3 regions of the Streptomyces sp. NPDC088350 genome follow, and region 1 is predicted to be linked to each of the others. Evidence: riboswitches for the same ligand, from Rfam matches in the RefSeq annotation. Region 1 holds a riboswitch; each other region holds the start of a gene.

What was found. Region 1 has a riboswitch for thiamine pyrophosphate ahead of thiC (phosphomethylpyrimidine synthase ThiC). Riboswitches for the same ligand answer to the same signal wherever they lie in the genome.
Region 2: another riboswitch for thiamine pyrophosphate. It lies ahead of thiO (glycine oxidase ThiO); the one in region 1 lies ahead of thiC (phosphomethylpyrimidine synthase ThiC).
Region 3: another riboswitch for thiamine pyrophosphate. It lies ahead of ACIQBL_RS34580 (thiamine ABC transporter substrate binding subunit); the one in region 1 lies ahead of thiC (phosphomethylpyrimidine synthase ThiC).

What each region holds. Positions count from the first base shown of each region.
Region 1 is NZ_JBIVNL010000012.1:85,178-92,435, forward strand. Features, by position in the region: gene ACIQBL_RS36300 (SsgA family sporulation/cell division regulator) at 1-115, shown strand, start outside; gene ACIQBL_RS36305 (YibE/F family protein) at 194-1,720, opposite strand; TPP riboswitch at 1,792-1,981, shown strand; gene thiC (phosphomethylpyrimidine synthase ThiC) at 1,974-3,848, shown strand; gene ACIQBL_RS36315 (phosphoribosyltransferase) at 3,999-4,532, shown strand; gene ACIQBL_RS36320 (hypothetical protein) at 4,784-5,017, shown strand; gene ACIQBL_RS36325 (metallophosphoesterase) at 5,768-6,871, opposite strand.
Region 2 is NZ_JBIVNL010000007.1:135,423-142,680, reverse strand. Features, by position in the region: gene ACIQBL_RS25255 (phytoene desaturase family protein) at 1-514, shown strand, start outside; gene ACIQBL_RS25250 (hypothetical protein) at 538-1,542, opposite strand; gene metF (methylenetetrahydrofolate reductase [NAD(P)H]) at 1,599-2,522, opposite strand; gene thiE (thiamine phosphate synthase) at 2,636-3,295, opposite strand; gene ACIQBL_RS25235 (Rv2175c family DNA-binding protein) at 3,387-3,758, opposite strand; gene ACIQBL_RS25230 (NAD(P)/FAD-dependent oxidoreductase) at 3,823-5,052, opposite strand; TPP riboswitch at 5,145-5,256, shown strand; gene thiO (glycine oxidase ThiO) at 5,254-6,417, shown strand; gene thiS (sulfur carrier protein ThiS) at 6,414-6,614, shown strand; gene ACIQBL_RS25215 (thiazole synthase) at 6,618-7,258, shown strand, end outside.
Region 3 is NZ_JBIVNL010000011.1:88,079-95,336, forward strand. Features, by position in the region: gene ACIQBL_RS34570 (ABC transporter ATP-binding protein) at 1-413, opposite strand, end outside; gene ACIQBL_RS34575 (ABC transporter permease) at 413-2,014, opposite strand; gene ACIQBL_RS34580 (thiamine ABC transporter substrate binding subunit) at 2,071-3,150, opposite strand; TPP riboswitch at 3,147-3,253, opposite strand; gene rlmN (23S rRNA (adenine(2503)-C(2))-methyltransferase RlmN) at 3,285-4,391, opposite strand; gene ACIQBL_RS34590 (phosphatidate cytidylyltransferase) at 4,495-5,685, opposite strand; gene frr (ribosome recycling factor) at 5,685-6,242, opposite strand; gene pyrH (UMP kinase) at 6,373-7,131, opposite strand.

The DNA.
Region 1 (7,258 bases):
CGACCGCACCGACCGGCTGGTTCCGCTCGGTCAGGAGCGTGCCCTCGCGGACTTCGACGCCCACCTCGACGAGGCGTTGGACCGCATCCTGGCAGAGGAACAGAGCGCCGGCTGAAGCGCTGTCACGGCGGTGTTGGGCCGATTAGCTGGCGTAACGCTTCTGCTCAGCTCTGCGCGGCGGTTCTCGCCGTCCTCAGTGCTTGCGGCGCCGGCCCTTCCCGCCGCGTGCCGGTGCGGGCTTGGCGCCCGGCGCCGCAGTAGCCGCCGCCGGTGCTCCCGCCGTAGCCGCTGCCCGTCCTCCCGCCGGAGCCTTCTCGGGTCCCGGTCGGTCCGCCGAGACCACCAGGGCGGCGAGGGCCGTGGTGACCGGTACCGACGCGACCAGGCCGATCGAACCCACCAGCGTGCGCACGATCTCCTCGGCTACCAACTCGCTGTTGGCGACCGCCCCGACGCTGCTCTGCGCGATGGAGAAAAGCAGCAGCAGAGGCAGGGCGGCGCCCGCGTAGGCGAGGACGAGCGTGTTGACGACGGAGGCGATGTGGTCGCGGCCGATACGGATGCCGGCGCGGTACAGCCCGCGCCAGCCCATCGACGGGTTGGCCTCGTGCAGCTCCCAGACCGCCGATGTCTGCGTGACCGTCACATCGTCGAGCACACCGAGCGAACCGATGATGACGCCGGCGAGGAGCAGACCGCTCATGTCGATCGACGGGTAAAGGCCATGGATCAGGCCCGTGTTGTCGTCCGTGTTACCGGTGAGCGCGGCCCAGCCGATGAACACCGACCCCAGGACGCCGATGAGCACCAGCGACATCAGCGTGCCGAGCACCGCCACCGATGTACGGGCCGACAGGCCGTGGCACATGTAGAGGGCGATCAGCATGATGGCGCTCGACCCGACCACCGCCACGATCAGCGGGTTCGAGCCGTGCAGGATTGCGGGCAGGATGAAGAAGTTCAGGATCATGAAGCTGATGGCCAGCGCGATCAGTGCCATGACACCGCGCAGCCGTCCCACCACCACGACGGCCAGCGCGAAGATGCCGGCGAGCAGCGCCATCGGGAACTTGCGGTTCACATCGGCGACCGAGTACTGCAGATCCCGGGGCGCGGAGGGTTCGTACGCGACCACGACCTTCTCGCCCTGATGCAACTGCCGTGACTGGTCGGGCTGCACGATCTCCGTGAACGTACGGCCCTTGTCCTTGCCGGTGCCGACCGTGACCGTGGCCTTCTTGCAGGTGCCGCCCGCCTCCTGCTGGGCGGAGGAGCCCTCGGCGGTGGAGGTGTCCCCGGTCGCGCTCCCGCCCGAGGCGTTCACCGACGCGCAGCTCACGCTGACGACCTTGGTGACCGTCGCCTGCTGCGTCTGCCGGTCGAAGCCGACCCCGGTGCGCTTGTGCGACGGGGCGCCGCCGGGCCACAGCACCACCATGCCGACCACGACCGCCACGGTGAACGGGATCAGGATCGCCGCGATGACCTTTCGGAGATGCCGGGAGACGGGGGCGGCGGGGCCGTGACTGTGGGAATGACCGTGTCCGCCGCCCGCACCGGAACCGTGTCCGCCGTCCCCGCTGGAGCCGTGGTCGTCCCCGGAACCCGATCCGGAACCATGGTCGTCCCCGGACCCGTGGCCGTGGTCGCCTCCGGGACCGTGGTCGTGGCCATGGGGCGGCCCGGTCGGCGGGTACGGGGGCTGCTGCGTCGTGGTCACCGCCCGATCATCGCAAGAACGCCGGAGGCCCACTGTTCACCGCGCCACTTATGACGCTAGCGTGGAGGCACCTTTGCACACGCGGGAGCTCGGAGCACCGGGCTGAGAGGGCGCTGACCTTCGTCTCTGCGATGTTTCACGGGAAACGTCACCTGAATCGAGTGATGTTTCACATGAAACATCGGCTGACGGAAGCCGCTGCGTCGACCGCCGAACCTGTTACCGGGTAATGCCGGCGTAGGGAGTAGGTCTCATGACCAACAAGGACGTACGCACGTCTGCCTTCAGCCAGGACGAACAGCCCATTCCGGGCGAAGAGTTCGCGCGGGCCGGGCAGTCCACAGAGGCCGAGCAGTCCGCGGCGAACGGAAAGCCGACGGAGGCCGAGCGGCGCATCGGCTGGCACAAGGGGTACGTCGCGGGCTCGCGCCCCGATCTGCGGGTGCCGGTCCGTCAGGTGCACCTCACCAATGGGGAGTCGGTGACGCTGTACGACACCTCCGGCCCGTACACCGATCCGCTCGTCGACACCGATGTCCGCAGGGGGCTGGCGCCGCTGCGGGAGAACTGGATCATCGCCCGCGGCGACACCGAGGAGTACGCGGGCCGTCCCGTTCGCCCCGAGGACGACGGAATCAAGCACACCTCACCGCGCGGTGGGCTGCGCAACCTCGACGCGGTCTTCCCCGGGCGGCCTCGTCAGCCGCGACGCGGACGCGACGGCGTGGCGGTCACGCAGCTCGCCTACGCGCGACGGGGCGAGATCACGCCCGAGATGGAGTTCGTGGCCGTACGGGAGAACGTTTCGCCCGAGGTGGTCCGGGAGGAGATCGCGGCCGGGCGGGCGGTGCTGCCAGCCAACGTCAATCATCCCGAGATCGAGCCGATGATCATCGGCAAGCGGTTCCTGGTGAAGGTCAACGCCAACATCGGCAATTCCGCGGTCACTTCCTCCATCGAGGAGGAGGTCGAGAAGATGACCTGGGCGACCCGCTGGGGCGCCGACACGGTCATGGACCTGTCCACCGGCCGCAACATCCACACCACCCGCGAGTGGGTGCTGCGCAACTCCCCCGTCCCCATCGGCACGGTGCCGCTCTATCAGGCGCTCGAAAAGGTCGACGGCCGCGCCGAGGAGCTGACCTGGGAGATCTACAAGGACACGGTCGTCGAACAGGCCGAACAGGGTGTGGACTACATCACGGTTCACGCGGGCGTGCGGCTGCCGTTCGTACCGCTGACGGCGAACCGCAAGACCGGCATCGTCTCGCGCGGCGGCTCGATCATGGCGGCGTGGTGCCTGGCGCACCACAAGGAGTCTTTCCTGTACGAGAACTTCGAGGAGCTGTGCGAGATCCTCGCCGCCTACGACGTCACCTACTCGCTGGGTGACGGCCTGCGGCCGGGGTCGATCGCGGACGCCAACGACGAGGCGCAGTTCGCGGAGTTGCGGACGCTCGGGGAACTCAACACGATCGCGAAGCGTTTCAATGTACAGACCATGATCGAGGGCCCGGGACATGTCCCGATGCACAAGATCAAGGAGAACATCGACCTTCAGCAGGAGATCTGTGATGAAGCTCCGTTCTATACGCTCGGCCCGCTGACGACGGACGTCGCGCCGGCGTACGACCACATCACCTCCGGCATCGGTGCCGCGATGATCGCCTGGTGGGGCACGGCCATGCTCTGCTATGTCACGCCCAAGGAGCACTTGGGCCTGCCCAATCGTGACGACGTCAAGACCGGCGTCATCACCTACAAGATCGCCGCCCACGCAGCCGACCTCGCCAAGGGGCACCCCGGTGCGCAGGAATGGGACGACGCGCTGTCCGACGCCCGCTTCGAGTTCCGCTGGGAGGACCAGTTCAACCTGGCCCTCGACCCGGACACGGCACGGGAATTCCACGACGAGACGCTTCCGGCGGAGCCGGCCAAGACGGCGCACTTCTGCTCGATGTGCGGGCCGAAGTTCTGCTCGATGAAGATCAGCCAAAGCATCACAGCGCAGTTCGGTGGTACGGCGGCTGCGGGGGCGACGGCTGAGGAGGTCGCCGAGGGGATGCTGCAGAAGTCGAAGGAGTTCGCGGCCAGCGGGAGCCGGGTGTACCTGCCGCTCGCTGACTGACGCTCACACGAGCGCCGCTCCGAGAAGCTCCGCTGTCGGGGCGGCGTTTCGTCGCAACTGTTTGTGGACGCCGGTGGGTCCGGTGGTGGTTGGTGGTGTCGACCGCATATTGAGTTGCCCAGCTGACAGGGGGACACGAGACTCGCGACCATGTCGACCACTGCGCGCAGCCTCACGCTTGAGCACTTCCAGTGGATCGACGGCCACGCCGATGTGTGGAAGATCTTCCGCGACCCCAAGGCGCTCGCCCTGGTTGTCCGTGGTCTGGTGGACCCGTTCAAACAGGACGACATCACGGCTGTCTGTGGCATCGAGTCCCGAGGATTCCTGCTCGGGGCGGCAGCCGCCATCGAACTTGGGGTCGGATTCGTCCCGGTGCGCAAGCAAGCCGGACTCTTTCCGGGCGTGAAGGCCGTCCGGCAGACCGCTCCCGATTACCGCGGCATCCGCCACGAGCTACGCCTTCAAAGGGCGTCGCTGACCCCGACGGACTTGGTGCTGATGGTTGACGACTGGATCGAGACTGGCAGTCAGGCGACAGCTGTCCGGTTGATGGTCGAAGAGTGTGGCAGTCGCTGGGGCGGTTGCGGCGTGATCGTCGACCAAGCCAGTGACCACTGCCGATCGAACCTTGGAGTCCGTGGCATCGTCAGCGCGGCTGAGCTGCCCGCCCACAACGCGTAATAGGCGGTACGACCTGCCATACGGCATTTCATGGGTGTAGCTGTCCTCAATGAAGATCTCCCGCGACATCCGGCGTGAGCAGGGCGGGGAGTCGGGGAGAGTTCGACGAGGGCACGGCTCCGCGGCCCCTGTGACCGGGTGTTCGGCTTGCGCTCCCCTGGGTGGGGGCGCAAGCCGAGGGGCTACTCCGGCGCGTGCTCGGGCCCCCCGAAATCCGGACTGCTGAAGTCCGGGCTGCTGAAGCTCGGGCGGTGGCCCGGCTCCGGGCCGTCGTCGGGGCTGGAGAAGCCGGGGCGGTCGTAGCCGAGGTGCGGCATGCGACTCGGGCCCGGGGGCGTCGTACGGCGCACTGGTGCCGCTCCTGGAGTCGCGAGCGCCTCTTGGAGGAACGGCAGGATGCCGCGTTCCAGGAGGGCGTCGTGCCAGGCATCCCTGGCCCGGGCCACTTCGCCGCCCGACTCGCCGTAGGGGCCGGTGTCGGGTGAGGGCCGGTTGCGCAGGGCGGTGAGCAGCAGGCCGACGGCGGCGACGAGGATCGCCGCGGCCGTCATGGCGCCGAACACCCATCCGGCGGTGAGCATGGTCTGGGCGAACGCCGGTTCGGGGGTGAGCATCTTGAGGATGTAGCCCACGAGCAGGAAGATCGCCGCGGCCGTGCCGGCGAGGACGGGGGTGAGGACGGCGGCGACGGCGACGGCACCCGCACCCTCGGCAGCCTCCCCCAGGGTGGTGGCGAGCCCCATCGCACCCGCGGCGTCCGGCTCCGCGGAGCCGGTCTCGCCGACGGACGACGGGGTGGACGACGCCGGATGGCGCAGTTCCTCGCGGACCTTCACGTAGTGCTGGTACTCGGTCGCCGCGGCCGCCGTGATGAGTGCGGTGGCGTTCAGCGCCATGGTGCGCAGCTGTTCGGGGTTGAGCCGCTTACCGACAGCGGCCAGTTCCGGGCGGGTAGGGGCGGAGCGCAGCGCCTCGTCGAGGATCCGCTCGTACTCCTGGCGGTCCTCGCTGTGCAGGTGCTGCGGAACGCTGTTCATGTGCATCCCCCGATGCTCCGTAGGGCTTGGGGCTCGCATGCCAACGAGCCGTCGGGCAGAAACGGAGGGGAGCCTGCTACGGATAAGGCGATGGTAGAGCGGCGACGGCACACGGTGACAGGGGGTTTCCAGAAATTGGCCCCTGGCCAGCGCTGTCGTCCGCCGGTCCTCCGAGGGGGACGTCTGCCCGATAAACGCTCAGATATCCAGGGGCAGTTGCTGGACCAGCAGTTTTCCGGCCATGGTCACTCCGCCGTCCATCGCGATGGCCAGTCCCTCGGCGTAGACGTGCGGTCCCTCGACCACGGGACCGGCGGTGTCCTCGCCGTCCTCGGAGCCGACGTCGCCCAGGAGATAGGGAATCGGGCTGTGGCCGTGGACGATCCGGGTCCCGCCGTACATGTCGAGCAAGGAGCGGACGTGTTCGGCGCCGCCCTCGTCGCGGAAGGAGAAGCGCTTGGTGAACTTGCGGAACACGTCCCACACCTCGTCCGCGTCGTTGCGCGTGAGGGTCTCGCGGACGTTGTCGTTGACGGCCTCGATCGAGTCGCCGTAGTCGAGGTAGGCGGTGGTGTCGGAGTGGACGAGCAGATGGCCGTCGACCTCCTCCATGGCGTCCAGACGGGCCATCCACTGCAGGTGGACGTCCTGGAGGCGGTCCATGTCGGTCTTCTGGCCGCCGTTGAGCAGCCAGGCCGCCTGGAAGGTGGCGGTGCCCGCGCCGGAGTTGACGGGGGTGTCGCCGAACCGCTTCGCGCCGAGCAGGAGCAGCTCGTGGTTGCCCATGAGCGCCTTGCAGTAGCCGCCGGCCGCGGCGGCCTCGGCGGACAGGCGCATCACCAGGTCGATGACGCCGATGCCGTCGGGTCCGCGGTCGGTGAAGTCGCCGAGGAACCACAGCCGGGCGGTGCCCGCGCACCAGCTGCCGGCGGCGTCGATCAGGCCCTTCTCCCGCAGTGCGGCCACCAGTTCGTCGAGGTAGCCGTGCACGTCTCCTACGACGAACAGCGGACCGGGGCCCTCCGTCTGCTGCGCGGCGGCCACCGACGCCGGGTCCACCGCGACCTGAACCGTGTCACCCCGATTGATGACCGGCAGATCGCGCTGAGTCGGCGTGTACCCGTCGGGATAGGCCTCGTCGAAGGCCTCCTCGTCGGGTCGTACGGCGCCGCCGGGCTGCGCGCTGTCGGCGTACGGACCGGTCTCGTGGACATACGCCGGTACCCGGAAGTCGCGCAACGTCGCCGTCCGCTCCACCTCGGGTCCCTGACCGGCCCCCTGAGTCATCGACCCCTCCACCATCGCGCCGCATCTGCACCGCGTCGGACTGCCTGGTCGCAGCGGCCCGCGGTGCCGTGGGCCCATCATAGGAATGCGGATCGCGCCATGTGATGACCCAGGGGTGGTGAATCAGAGCAGGACTCCACTTCACGGCGGCTTTCGCCCCGATTGGACCGGGCTTCGACCGGGTGCCCTCCGCTTGACGGCGGTCGGTTCCCGCCGTGTACGCGGCTGGATTTCGCCGGTGGGGGTGCTGGGTCGGCCGGGGCGGGTACGGGGGGCCTTGCCGGTGCCGGTGCCCGGCCCCTGCCCGTGCTGGGTCTCTGCCTGGTGCTGATGCCGGGCCCCTGCCGGTGCTGGGTCTCTGCCTGGTTCTGACGCGGGTGCGGGTCGTCTGCCCGGTGCTGG
Region 2 (7,258 bases), on a different contig from region 1:
TACGGTCGTCCACGCCCCGGACCGCGAGGCCGAGTTGGACTTCCTGACCTCACCGGGCGGCGACGAGCCCCGCTGTCCCACGGTGACGGTGCTGCGCCCCGGGGACCCCGCGCTCACGCCGGACGGCGAGCACGAGTCCGTGGTGGTGTCCGCCGTGCTGTCGGGCGAGGCCGGCTGGGACGACGAGGGCACGGTCCGGCGCTGCACGGACTTCCTCCTCGAAGCCGCCGGGCGTGCCGTACCGGGGCTGCGGGAGCGCCTGTTGTGGCACGAGGTGCGCACCCCCGGGGACACGGAGAGTGAGACGGGGGCCCGCTTCGGGGCCGTGCCCGCGCCCTCGCTCGCCGCCGGGCGGGGCCGATTCCTGCACCCGGCGAACACCACGCGCCTGCCCGGTCTCCACCGGGTCGGCGGCTGGTCGCATCCCGGCGGCGGGCTCCCGCACGCCGGTATGTCGGGGGCACTGGTCGCCGGACTGATCGTGGAGGGGCCGGAGTTCAGAGGGTCTCAGTAGGGCTTCAGGGTTCGCAGCGGGCTTCAGAAACGGTACTGCTCGTCGTAGCCGGGGCCCGGCTGCGGCTGCTGCTGTCCGTTCTGGCCGTTGCCGTCGTACGGGTACTGCTGCTGATCCGGCGGGACTTCGCCGCCGTAGGTCTCGTCGTTGCGCTGCTGCGGGACCCACACCCCGCCGGCCGGGGTCTCGCCGACGTAACCGCCGGTGCCGTACTGGTCCTGGGGGTAGCCCTGTTGGGGGTACTGCTGCTGGCCGTCGTAGCCCGTGTCGTACGTGCCGCCGCCGTAGGTCTGGGTGCCGATGTACGGGTCGGAGTAGGCCGCGTACTGCTGCTGGCCGGTCGTGTCGTAGCCGTACTGCTGCTGGTCGTAGCCCGCGTAGGTGTTGTCGTAGCCGTAGTTCTGGTCGGCCGCCGCGTAGGCCTGGTCCTGGGTCTGGGCGGCTGCCGCCGCGGCGTAGGCCTGGTCCGCACCCGCGTAGTCGGGGTCGGCGGCGTTCGCGTACGCGGCGGCGCTGTACACGCCGTAGGAGCCGGTGTCGTCCGGCAGGGGCTGCGGCTCGTAGACCGAGGTGGTCTCGGCGGCCGTGGGGTCGAGGGGGCGGTTCGGGGTGAACACGTCGTCGCGGTCGTAGTCGTCGTCCTGGCCGTAGGCGGCCTTGCTCCGGCCGTACTCCTGGAAGCCGCTCTCGGCGCCTTCGAGGCCGGAGACCGCAGGGTTCGGGTCCTCCTCGTCCGGTTCGCCGCGGCGGCGCTTGGTGCCGCCCGCGCCGGGTAGACCGGAGACCGCCCAGCCTGCTTCGAAGCCGCGGCGGAACGAGAGGGTGACGTAGGTCTGGCCGACGGCGAAGGCCACCGCACCCAGTCCGATCACGACGACGGAGGGAATCAGCACTCCGATGACGACGCCCAGGAAGCCGACGAAAGCGAGCAGCCGCCAGCGCAGTCTCGCCTTGTACTGCAGCAACACCTCACCGAGCAACCACAGTGCGACGATGCCGAACGCGATGTAGAGGACCGTCCAGCCCATGTACGCCCCTCTCCCAGTGGCCGCTACGCAGTGTGTCGTATGTCCGGGCGGCCGGTCTAGGCCCGCGGTGGGTGGTGCAGGCCCAGGTTCTCGTAGATTTCCAGCGTCGCCGTGGAGTTGTTGAGCGTGATGAAGTGCAGACCTGGCACTCCCTCGGCCAGCAGCCGGGCGCAGAACTCCGTGGCGAAGTCGATCCCGATCGAGCGTACAGCGGCCGGATCGTCTTTGGCTGTGAGGATTCGCTCTTTCAGAGCGGCCGGGATGTCGGCGTTGCTGAGCTGCGGCAACCGCTCCAGCATCCGCACGCTGGTCACCGGCATGACCTCGGGGATGACCGGGGTGCCGCAGCCCGCGGCCTCGACACGGTCGCGCAGCCGAAGATACGACTCCGGGCGGAAGAACATCTGGGTGATCGCGTAGTCGGCGCCGGCCCGGCACTTGTCGACGAAGTGCGAGACGTCCGTGTCCCAGTCCGGGGAGCGCGGGTGCATCTCCGGGAAGGCGGCGACACCGACGCAGAAATCGCCCGACTCCTTGATGAGCCGGACCAGTTCGGCCGCGTACGTCAGTCCCTGCGGGTGCGCCACCCAGTCGGCCATGGGGTCGCCGGGCGGGTCGCCGCGCACGGCGAGGATGTTGCGGATCCCGGCGTCGGCGTACTGGCCGATGATGTTGCGCAGTTCGGCGACGGAGTGGTTGACCGCGGTGAGGTGGGCGACCGGGGTGAGCGTCGTGTCGGCGACGATCTGCTCGGTCTCCTTGACGGTGCCCGCGCGGGTCGAGCCGCCGGCGCCGTAGGTCACGGAGACGAAGTCGGGGGCGACCCCCTCGACCCTTCGCAGCGCGCTCCACAGGTTCCGCTCGCCCTTGGGGGTCTTCGGCGCGGAGAACTCGAACGAGTACGTCCCCTTGCCGGTCGCGAGCATGTCCCGCACGGTACGTGCGCGATCAGTCCTGGTGGATGCGGTTCCGAAGGCCATACCCGCAGGTTAGTCAGGGGGCGCCGGTCACCCAACCGGAACGGGGAATTTGCCTGGTTTGTCGCCCTCTTGTCCACCCATCGGACAACCGCGCGACCCCTGGACGGTCGCCGTCAGAGCTGCCGGAGCCGCTTGGCGAACTCCGCCGCCGCCGCTCCCGGGTCGCCGGCCTCCGTGATGGCCCGTACGACGACGACTCTGCGGGCGCCCGCTGCGAGCACCTCGTCGAGGTTGCCGAGGTCGATGCCGCCGATGGCGAACCAGGGGCGGTCGGTGCCGAGGGCGGCCGTGTACCGGACCAGGTCGAGGCCCGGGGCGTGGCGGCCGGGCTTGGTGGGAGTCGGCCAGCAGGGGCCGGTGCAGAAGTAGTCCACGCCCTCCTGGACCGCGGCTGCGGCGGCCTCCGACTCGGCATGCGTGGAGCGCCCGATCAGTACGTCGTCGCCGAGGATCGCGCGGGCCGCGGGGACCGGGAGGTCGCCCTGGCCCAGGTGCAGTACGTCGGCGCCGGCGGCGTGGGCGACGTCCGCGCGGTCGTTGACCGCGAGCAGCCTGCCGTGCCGGGCGCAGGCGTCGGCGAACACCTGGAGGTGCTCCAGCTCCTCGGCGGCCTCCATGCCCTTGTCGCGCAGCTGCACGATGTCGACCCCGCCGGCCAGGACTGCGTCCAGGAACTCCGCGAGGTCGCCCTGGCGCCGACGTGCGTCCGTGCAGAGGTAGACCCGGGCGTCGGCGAGTTCCGCGCGAGCGGCGGTCGCGGCGGTGTCGGCCATGCGTGTGTCCCCCGTTGTCGTTGCGTGGTGGTCCTGCGTACGGGCCGCGCTGGAGCGTGGCCGCGGCCCGTACACCGGTCGGTCGTGCGGGTCAGACGGCGAGCGCCTGGGCGCGGCGCTTCACCTCCGTGCCGCGATTCTCGCTCAGCGCCTGCGCGGGCGTGCCGGGCAGGCTGGGGTCGGGGGTGAAGAGCCACTCGAGCATCTCTTCGTCGGAGAAGCCGTCGTCCCGCAGGAGCGTCAGGGTCCCCGTGAGGCCCTTGACGACCTTCTGCTCGGTCCCGTCGATGAAGGCGGCGGGGACGTGCAGCGCGCGGTTCTCACCACGGCGTACGGCGATGACTTGGCCGTCCTTGACCAGCTGCCGCACGCGTGTCACCTCGACATCGAGCATCTCTGCGATGTCGGGCAGCGTGAGCCAGGCGGGGACGAGAGCATCGATCTTTGCGTCAATCTCGGTCACGTAAACAGCGTGCCATCCCGGACTGACAGTCGGAAGTCGGGCCGGTCCGACCCGGGGGTTCGAACTAGGCGATAGCGGCCTTCATCGGGAGAGAAGGGTCCGCCAGCAGCTCGGGATTCATCGGGGTGCCCGACTCGATCATCCGGCGGCCCTGGGCCAGGTCGCGGGGGCGGCCGACGGCCAGGAGGGCCACCAGACGGCCTTCGCGCAGCCAGCACACGCTCCAGGCCGGGGTGGTCGGGTCACCGCGCCACAGGGTGGTGTCGGCGGACGCGTGGTGGCCCGCGTACTGGACGAAGCGGCCGAACTGCTCGGACCAGAAGTAGGGCACCGGGTCGTAGACCGCCGGCATCTCTCCGATGATGTTCGCGGCGACCGTGCGGGGGCCCTGGAGGGCGTTGTCCCAGTGGTGGACCAGAAGTCGCTCGCCGTACCTTCCCGAAGGGAAGGAGGCGCAGTCGCCGACCGCGTACACGTCCGGCACCGAGGTGCGCAGCCCCTCGTCGGCCAGGACCTCGCGGTGTGCGCCCAGTTCGATGCCGGCGCCCGTCAGCCAGGCGGTGGCGGGGCGGGCGCCGATGCCGACCACGACGGCGCCCGCGGGCAGCAGTGAGCCGTCGTCGAGCACCACCGCGCCGGGTTCGACGTGCTTCACGCGTGCGTGCGTCCGCAGTACGGCTCCGGCGTCGGCGTACCAGGCGGCCATCGGGGCGGCCACCTCGGCGGGCAGCGCGCCCGCGAGCGGCCGGTCGGCGGCCTCTACGACGGTCACCGCGCAGCCCGCCTCGCGCGCGGCCGTGGCGAACTCCGCGCCGATCCAGCCCGCGCCGACGACCACGATGTCGTGCTGCCGCGCGAGCACCGGCCGCAGCCGCTCGGCGTCGTCCAGGGTGCGCAGCAGATGCACGCCGGGGACGCCGTCGGCGCCCGGCAGCCGGATCGGTTCGGCGCCGGTGGCGAGCACGAGGACGTCGTAGGGCACCGGGCCCTCGGCGGTGTCCAGTTCGTGGTCGGCGGGGCGTACGCCCAACACCTCGCGCCCCAGCCGCACTTCGATGCCGAGCGCCTCGAAGTCGACGTCGAAGGCGGAGCCCTCGGCCTTGCCGAGCAGGACGGCCTTGGACAGCGGCGGCCGGTCGTAGGGCTGATGGGGTTCCGCGCCGATCAGTGTGACGGTGCCGGTGAAGCCCTGATCCCGCAGGGCGACGGCGGTCTGCACCCCGGCCATGCCCGCGCCGACGACGACCACGCGCCGTACCGCCACCGCACCCTGTTCCCGCGTCTGCTCGCTCACCCGATCACCATAGACACCTGACAATTCGTCAGTCAGGGGGCGCGTGAGGTGACCTGTTCCACAATGCCGACGGCGGGCTAGGCTGGCCAAGGTAAAGCACTCGCGGGAGTCCGGACGTACCGGGCTGAGAGGGAGGCTGGCGGCCTCCGACCGTACGAACCTGATCCGGGTCATGCCGGCGAAGGGAGGGGCTGGACGCCCATGCCTGCACGTACGTCAGACGTCCTCGTCGTCGGGGGCGGAATCATCGGACTGGTCACGGCCTGGCGCGCGACGCGACGCGGGTTCGCCACGGCCGTCGTGGACCCGGGGCCGGGCGGCGGCGCCGCGCAGGTGGCCGCCGGCATGCTGGCCGCCGTAACGGAACTGCACCACGGCGAACAGACCCTGCTCGCCCTCAATCTCGCCTCGGCGCACCGCTACCCGGACTTCGTCGCCGAGCTGACCGACCTCACCGGCCTCGACCTCGGCTATCGGCGCTGCGGCACCCTCGCCGTCGCCCTGGACGCCGACGACCGGGCCCATCTGCGCGAACTGCACGCCCTGCAGCACCAGTCGGGGCTCGACTCCGAGTGGCTGTCCGGGCGCGAGTGCCGGCGCCTGGAGCCGATGCTCGCGCCGGGCGTGCGCGGGGGGCTCAGGGTCGACGGCGACCACCAGGTCGACCCGCGGCGGCTCGCGGGGGCGCTGGTGGCCGCCTGCGAGCGTGCCGGGGTCGTCTTCCACCGGACCTGGGCCGAGCGGCTCACGGTCGAGCGGGACCGCGCCACGGGCGTCGTCACGCGCGAGGGCGAAGCGCTGGGCGCGGGCCAGGTGGTGCTCGCGGCCGGCAGCCTCAGCGGGCGGCTGAAGGGGGTCCCGGACGACGTCCTGCCGCCCGTACGGCCCGTGAAGGGACAGGTGCTGCGGCTGACCGTGCCGGAGCGGTACGCGCCGTTCCTGAACCGGACCGTGCGGGCCGTGGTGCGCGGCAGCCAGGTGTATCTGGTGCCGCGCGAGAACGGCGAGCTGGTCGTCGGCGCCACCAGCGAGGAACTGGGCTGGGACACCACGGTGACCGCGGGCGGCGTCTACGAACTGCTGCGCGACGCCCACGAGTTGGTCCCCGGGATCACCGAACTCCCGCTCACCGAGACCCGCGCCGGACTGCGCCCGGGGTCCCCCGACAACGCGCCGCTGCTCGGCCCGACCGAGTTGCCGGGACTGCTGCTGGCCACCGGGCACTACCGCAACGGCGTGCTGCTCACACCGGTCACCGGCGACGCCCTGGCACACGCGCTGGCCACCGGTGAACTCCCGGACGAGGCACGCCCGTTCACGCCGAAACGGTTCGGCGCCGGAGCACTCCTGGAGCAGCCCGTATGAACGTCTCCGTCAACGGGGAGCGCCGGGAGATCGCGCCCGGCACCGCTCTCGACACTCTCGTGCGTGCTCTGACCCCGGCTCCCTCCGGCGTGGCCGCCGCCCTCAACGAAACCGTCGTCCCGCGCGCGGAGTGGCCGTCGACGTCCCTCTCCGAGGGAGACCGCGTCGAGGTCCTCACCGCCGTCCAAGGAGGCTGACCCATGGCCGACGACCCCTTCGTCCTCGGTGGTACGTCCTTCACGTCCCGGCTGATCATGGGCACCGGAGGCGCGCCCAGCCTCGACGTCCTGGAGCGCGCGCTGGTGGCCTCCGGGACGGAGCTCACGACGGTCGCGATGCGGCGCGTCAACGCTTCCGTGCACGGTTCGGTGCTGTCCGTCCTGGAGCGGCTCGGCATCCGGGTGCTGCCCAACACCGCGGGCTGCTTCACGGCCGGCGAGGCGGTGCTGACGGCGCGGCTGGCGCGGGAGGCGCTGGGGACGGACCTGGTCAAGCTGGAGGTCATCGCGGACGAGCGGACACTGCTCCCGGACCCGATCGAGCTGCTCGACGCCGCCGAGACCCTGGTCGACGACGGCTTCACGGTGCTGCCGTACACGAACGACGATCCTGTGCTGGCGCGGAAGCTGGAGGACGTCGGGTGTGCGGCGATCATGCCGTTGGGGTCGCCGATCGGTTCCGGGCTCGGGATCCGCAACCCGCACAACTTCCAGTTGATCACCGAGCACGCGCGTGTACCGGTGATTCTGGACGCGGGGGCCGGTACGGCGTCCGACGCGGCGTTCGCGATGGAGCTGGGGTGTGCGGGGGTGATGCTTGCGTCGGCGGTGACGCGGGCGCG
Region 3 (7,258 bases), on a different contig from region 1:
TGCTCGCCCCCGGACAGCCCGGCGACGGCACGGCGGGCGGCACCCGGCAGTCCGACGAGGTCGAGCAACTCGCCCACCCGGGCGTCCTGTTGTTTCTTCGACGCCCCGTGCATCCGCAGCCCGAAGGCGACGTTGCCGGCCACGTCCCGCTGCGGGAACAGCTGATGGTCCTGGAACATCAGACCCACCCCGCGCTTGTGCGCGGGCACTCCGGTCTGGTCGCGTCCGTCGAGCAACACCCGCCCGGAGTCGAGTGGTTGCAGCCCGGCCACCACCCGCAGCAGCGTCGACTTGCCGCTGCCGCTGGGCCCGAGCACACACACGATCTCGTGCTCGGCGACACCCAGGTCGACGGTGTCCAGCACGGGCCGCCCACCGAACCGTACGGTCGCACCCGCGAGACTGAGCAGCATCAGAACTCCCCGGTCCGGTCGGTGCGCAGCCGCTCAAGCACCAGCAGAGCCACCGCGCACACCACCATCAGAATCGTCGAAAGGGCCATCGCCTGGCCGTAGTTGAGATCACCGGGCCGGGACAGCAGCCGGGCCACCGCGACCGGCAGGGTCGGGTTGTCGGGCCGCGCGATGAACACGGTCGCCCCGAACTCCCCCAGCGACACCGCGAACGCGAACCCGGCGGCGATCAGCAACGCCCGCCGCACCAACGGCAGATCGACCTCGCGCCACACCCGCCACGGCGATGCCCCGAGCACGGCCGCCGCCTCCCTCAGCCGCCCGTCCACCGCCCGCAGTACGGTCAGCATCGTCCGTACGACGAAGGGGACGCCGACCAGCGCCTGCGCGAGCGGCACCAGGATCCATGAACTCCGCAGATCCAGCGGGGGTGTGTCGAGCGAGATCAGGAAGCCGAAGCCGACCGTGACCGCCGACACCCCGAGCGGCAGCATCAGCAGCGCGTCGAAGCCCCGCACCAGGCGGCCCGCGTCGCGCCGGGTCAGAGCCGCGGCGGCGAGACCGCCGATCACCACCGCGATGGCGGTGGCGGCGACGGCGTACTCCAGCGAGTTGCCGATCGCGGCGATCGGCGGGACCAGGAACGTGCCGCCGTCGTCGTGGGTCAGCGCCCGGTAGTAGCCGAAGTCCGGTGAGTCCAGGGACCGTTGCACCAGCACGGCGAGCGGCAGCACGAGCAGTACGAGGACGGAGACGAGGACCCCGGCGAGCAGGGCCCACTGGCCGGCCCCGCGCGGGCGCCGTGCGGTCACCGACGGGTCCACGAGCCGTAGGGCCGTCTCCCGGCGTCGTACCGTCCAGGAGTGGACGCCGAGGATCGCGCCCACCGCGACGAACTGGACGATCGTCAGCACGGCCGCCGTGGACAGGTCGAAGATCTCGGAGGTCTGGCGGTAGATCTCCACTTCGAGGGTCGAGAAGGTCGGGCCGCCGAGGATCTGCACCACGCCGAAGGACGTGAAGGTGAAGAGGAAGACCATCAGCGCGGCGGCGGCCACGGCGGGCGCGAGCGCGGGCAGCGTCACCTTCCGCCAGGCCCGGAGCCGGGAAGCGCCGAGCATCCGCGCGGCCTCCTCCTGACGCGGGTCGAGCTGGGCCCAGAGGCCGCCCACCGTCCGTACGACAACCGCGTAGTTGAAGAAGACGTGCGCGAGCAGGATGGCCCACACGGTGGTGTCCAGCCGTACGCCCCACAGGTCGTCGAGGAGTCCGCCCCGGCCGACGAGCGCGAGGAACGCCGTACCGACGACGACCGTCGGCAGCACGAAGGGGACCGTCACGACGGCCCGCAGCACCTGCCGGCCCGGGAAGTCGAAGCGCGCGAAGACATACGCGCCGGGGAGCGCGATCAGCAGCGTGAGCGCGGTGGACGCGAGCGCCTGCCAGGTGGTGAACCACAGGACGTGCCGGATGTCGGACTGCGCGAGCACGTCCCCGATCCGGCCCCACTGCCAGGCGCCGTCGACCTTGAGACCGCGCGCGACGATCGCGGCGACCGGGTAGGCGAAGAACACCGCGAAGAACGCGACGGGCAGGGCCATGAGGCCGAGCCGCGTCGCGCTGCCCTTACGGGAGGACCTCCGCGGGGCTGCTTCAGCTACTTCAGTACGAGCGAGGTCCACGACTTGACCCACTGGTCGCGGTCGGCGGCGATCTTCGCGGGCGCCATGGTCGCGGGGTCCGGGGCCTGGCGGCCGTACTTCACGAACTCCTGCGGCACCTGGGCGCCTTCGATCACCGGGTAGACGAACATGTTGAGCGGCATGTCCTCCTGAAACTCCTTGGTGAGCAGGAAGTCGATGAAGGCCTTGCCCCCCTTGGTGTTCTGGGCGTTGCTGAGCAGTCCCGCGTACTCGGTCTGCCGGAAGCAGGTGCCGTACGACACCCCGGTGGGCGCGGTGGTCGGCTTCGGGTCGCCGTAGATGACCTCGGCGGGCGGCGAGGAGGCGTACGAGACGACGAGGGGCCGGTCGCCGCCCGCCTTCTTGCCGCCTGCGGAGCCGGAGAACTCCTGGTCGTAGGCCTGCTCCCAGCCGTCGACGACCTTCACGCCGTTGGCCTTGAGCTTCGTCCAGTACGCCTGCCAGCCGTCGTCGCCGTACTGTGCGGCGCTGCCGAGCAGGAAGCCGAGGCCGGGTGAGGAGGTGGCGGCGTTCTCGGTGACGAGGAGGTTCTTGTACTCGGGCTTGACCAGGTCCGCGAACGAGGTCGGCGGGGTCAGCTTGTGCTTGCTGAACCAGGCCGTGTCGTAGTTGACGCAGATGTCGCCGGTGTCGATCGGGGTGACCCGGTGCTTGGTCTCGTCGACGCGGTACGCGGGCTTGACGGTGGCCGAGCCCTTCGCGTCGTAGGACTGGAAGAGACCGTTGTCGAGCGCACGGGAGAGCAGGGTGTTGTCGACGCCGAAGAAGACGTCGCCCTGGGGGTTGTCCTTGGTGAGGATCGCCTTGTTGACGGCCTGTCCGGCGTCGCCGTCCTTGAGGACCTTGACGGTGTAGCCGGACTGCTTCTCGAAGTCCTTGAGGACGCTCTTCGAGACGGCCCACGAGTCGTGGCTGACGAGGGTGACGGTCTTGTCGGATCCGGAGCCGCCGCCCTGGTCCGACCCCGACCCGCACGCGGAGAGCGTGACCAGGCCGAGGCCGACGAGGACAGCACAGTACTTCTTGGTGTTCACGGTGATGACCGAACTTCCTACCCAGAATGACCTGGGCGAGGTTCAGAGGGTCTGCGGCCCGATTGCCGCACTCTCAGCGCTGCGCGCTCCCCTGTCGGATATGAAGATGTACGTACAGGTCGTACGAGTGAAGGTTACCTCTCGGTGGCCGCGAGCTGGCCACACGCTCCGTCGATCTCCTGGCCCCGGGTGTCCCGGACGGTGACCGGCACCCCGTGGGCCGCGATGGCCTCGACGAACGCCTTCTCGTCCTCGGGACGGGAGGCGGTCCACTTCGAGCCAGGCGTCGGGTTCAGCGGGATGAGATTGACGTGCACGGGCTTGCCCTTGAGGAGGCGGCCGAGGCGGTCACCGCGCCACGCCTGGTCGTTGATGTCGCGGATCAGCGCGTACTCGATGGACAGGCGGCGGCCCGACTTCGCCGCGTACTCCCAGCCGGCGTCGAGGACCTCGCGCACCTTCCACCGCGTGTTCACGGGGACCAGGGTGTCGCGCAGCTCGTCGTCGGGCGCGTGCAGCGAGATCGCGAGCCGGCACTTGAAGCCCTCGTCGGAGAAGCGGTGGATCGCCGGGACCAGTCCGACCGTCGAGACGGTGATCCCGCGCTGCGAGAGGCCGAGGCCGTCCGGCTCCGGGTCGGTCAGGGCGCGGATGGACTGGACGACCCGCTTGTAGTTGGCGAGGGGCTCGCCCATGCCCATGAAGACGATGTTGGAGAGGCGGGCGGGTCCGCCGGGAATCTCGCCGTCGCGCAACGCCCGCATACCGTCGACGATCTGGTGCACGATCTCGGCGGTGGAGAGATTCCGGTCGAGTCCGGCCTGTCCGGTCGCGCAGAACGGGCAGTTCATCCCGCAGCCCGCCTGCGAACTGATGCACATGGTCACCCGGTCCGGGTACCGCATCAGCACGGACTCGACGAGCGTCCCGTCGAACAGCCGCCACAGCGTCTTACGGGTGGTGTCCTGGTCGGTCGACAGATGCCGCACGACCGTCATCAGCTCAGGAAGCAGCGCCTCCTGGAGCTTGGCGCGCGAACCGGCGGGGATGTCGGTCCACTGCTCCGGGTCGTGCGCGAACCGCGCGAAGTAGTGCTGCGAGAGCTGCTTGGCGCGAAACGGCTTCTCCCCGATCGCGGCGACGGCTTCCTTGCGCTCGGCGGGCGTGAGATCGGCAAGGTGCCGCGGGGGCTTCTTGGCTCCGCGGGGGGCGACGAATGTGAGTTCTCCGGGCTTAGGCATGGCCCTACCAGTGTCGCAGACATACGAAGAGGGACTCGCCGCCCTGTGGACAACGAGCCCCTCGTACGCAAAACAGCAGGTCAGCTGGTTTTGTGGCGGCCTTTCAGCCGGACCCGACGAAGAGCACGAACATCAGCCACACCACCGGAGCCGTCGGCAGCAAGGAGTCCAAACGGTCCATGATGCCGCCGTGCCCCGGCAGCAGCGTGCCCATGTCCTTGATGCCGAGGTCCCGCTTGATCATGGACTCGCCGAGGTCGCCCAGCGTGGCGCTGGCCGCGACCGCGAGGCCCAGGAGGAGGCCCTGCCACCAGCTGCCGTCGTCGATCAGGAACTCCATGCACAGCGCGCCCGCCACCATCGCGAAGGACACCGCCCCGAACAGGCCCTCGCGGGTCTTGCCGGGGCTGATGCGCGGAGCGAGCTTGTGCGTGCCGAAGCGCCAGCCGACGGCGTAGGCGCCCGTGTCGCTGACCACGGTCAGCAGCAGGAACGTCATGACCCGCCAGGCGCCGTCGTCCGCGGTGAGCATCAGGGCGACGAACGTGGCCAGGAACGGCACGTAGAACGCCGCGAAGACGCCCGCCGTGACGTCCTTGAGGTAGCCCTCGGGCGGTTCCGTCATCCGCCAGACGAGGACGGCGAGCGCCGTGAGCGCCATGGCGACCCAGGCGCCCTCGGCGCCCCGGACGTATCCGGCGACGACCATCGCCGCGCCGCCGACCGCGAGGGGCACGAGGGGCGCCTTGATGCCCTTGCGCTCCTCCAGCCGCGAGGTCAGCTCCCACAGGCCCACGACGACGGCGACCGCTATCACGCCGACGAACACGGCCTTGACGACGAACAGGGACGCGATGATCACCGCGCCGAGTCCGACACCGACCCCTATGGCCGCACCCAGGTCCCGGCCCGCGCTCTTCTTCTGCGGGGCGGGCGCCGGTGGCGGGGCGTCGGGCATGGGCTCCGGATTCTGCGGCACCGCCTCGTAGGGCAGCGCGTGCGGCGTGTCAGAGGGCTGCGTCCGCGGGTCGTACGGCGGCGACTGCCGTACGTCGTACGGCGGCTGCTGTGTCTCGTCGCGGAACAAGGGGCCGCTCAGCCGAGCGGCCCCCCGGTCGTCATCCTGGTGTCCGCCGTATGCGGGCTCGTCGGGCACGATGGGCATGGGGCGAGTCTGCTGCGCCTCAGGCGCATCGTACGTGGGACCCGCCGGGGCAGCCCCCTGGACAGGCCCCTGGTCGGACGGCCCCCAGTACCCGGCTTGTGGCGGTGCCCCCCAGGAAGAGTCGTTCATCAGACCTCGAGCAGCTCCGCTTCCTTGTGCTTGAGGAGCTCGTCCACCTGGGCGACGTACTTCGCCGTGGTGTCGTCGAGCTCCTTCTCCGCGCGACGGACCTCGTCCTCGCCGGACTCCTTGTCCTTGACGAGCTTGTCCAGGGCGTCCTTGGCCTTGCGGCGGACGGCGCGGATGGACACCTTGGAGTCCTCGGCCTTGGTCCGGGCGACCTTGATGTAGTCCCTGCGGCGCTCCTCGGTCAGCTCGGGGAACGTCACTCGGATGATGTTGCCGTCGTTGCTGGGATTGACGCCCAGGTCCGAGTCACGGATCGCCTGTTCGATGTTCCGCAGCGCGGTCTTGTCGAACGGGGTCACCACGGCCATGCGCGGCTCCGGCACGGAGAACGAAGCCAGCTGGTTGATCGGCGTCAGCGCTCCGTAGTAGTCCGCCACGATCTTGTTGAACATCGCCGGGTGCGCACGGCCGGTGCGGATCGCGGCGAAGTCCTCCTTGGCGACCACGACGGCCTTCTCCATCTTCTCCTCGGCCTCGAGGAGGGTCTCTTCGATCACCACTTGCTCCTGCGTGTCTTGAGTAGGCCCGGCTGCTGTGCTGTGTCGGCGTCGGCGGCCGGCTGCGTCGCGTCTTCTTTCTGCACGGTTCCCGACCGGCAGGACATTGTCCATCCCCCGGTCAGGGTCATCAGCCCTGGCTGCCTTGGTCACCCACAAGCGTGCCGATCTTCTCACCCTTGACGGCGCGGGCGATATTGCCCTCCGCCAGAAGCTCGAAGACCAGGATCGGAAGCTTGTTGTCGCGGCACAGGGTGATGGCGGTCATGTCCGCGACCTTGAGGTCCTGGGTGATGACCTCGCCGTAGCTGAGCGAGTCGAACTTGACGGCCGCCGAGTTCGTCTTCGGGTCGGAGTCGTAGACGCCGTCCACGCCGTTCTTGCCCATCAGCAGCGCCTCGGCGTTGATCTCCAGGGCGCGCTGGGCGGCGGTGGTGTCGGTGGAGAAGTACGGCATGCCCATACCGGCGCCGAAGATGACCACGCGGCCCTTCTCCAGGTGGCGCACGGCGCGCAGCGGGATGTACGGCTCGGCGACCTGGCCCATGGTGATGGCGGTCTGGACGCGGCTGTCGATGCCCTCCTTCTCCAGGAAGTCCTGGAGGGCGAGGCAGTTCATCACGGTGCCGAGCATGCCCATGTAGTCGGAGCGGGCCCGGTCCATGCCGCGCTGCTGGAGTTCGGCGCCGCGGAAGAAGTTGCCGCCGCCGATGACGACGGCGACCTCCGCGCCGTCCCGTACGACGGCCGCGATCTCACGGGCGATCTTGTGCACCACATCGGGGTCGACGCCCAGGCCCCCGCCGCCGGAGAAGGCCTCTCCGGACAGCTTCAACATGAACCTGCCGCGTACCTTGCCGTCGTCGCTCTTCTGGGCCTTGGTGGTCATGACGTTCTCGCCTCTTTTACGTGGTCGCACATACGAAGAAGGCCACTGCCGGTGGGGTGTCGTTCGCATCCCATGCTCGGCAATGGCCTCCTCGTCAGATCTGCTGTCGTCCGCCACGCGCGTGTGT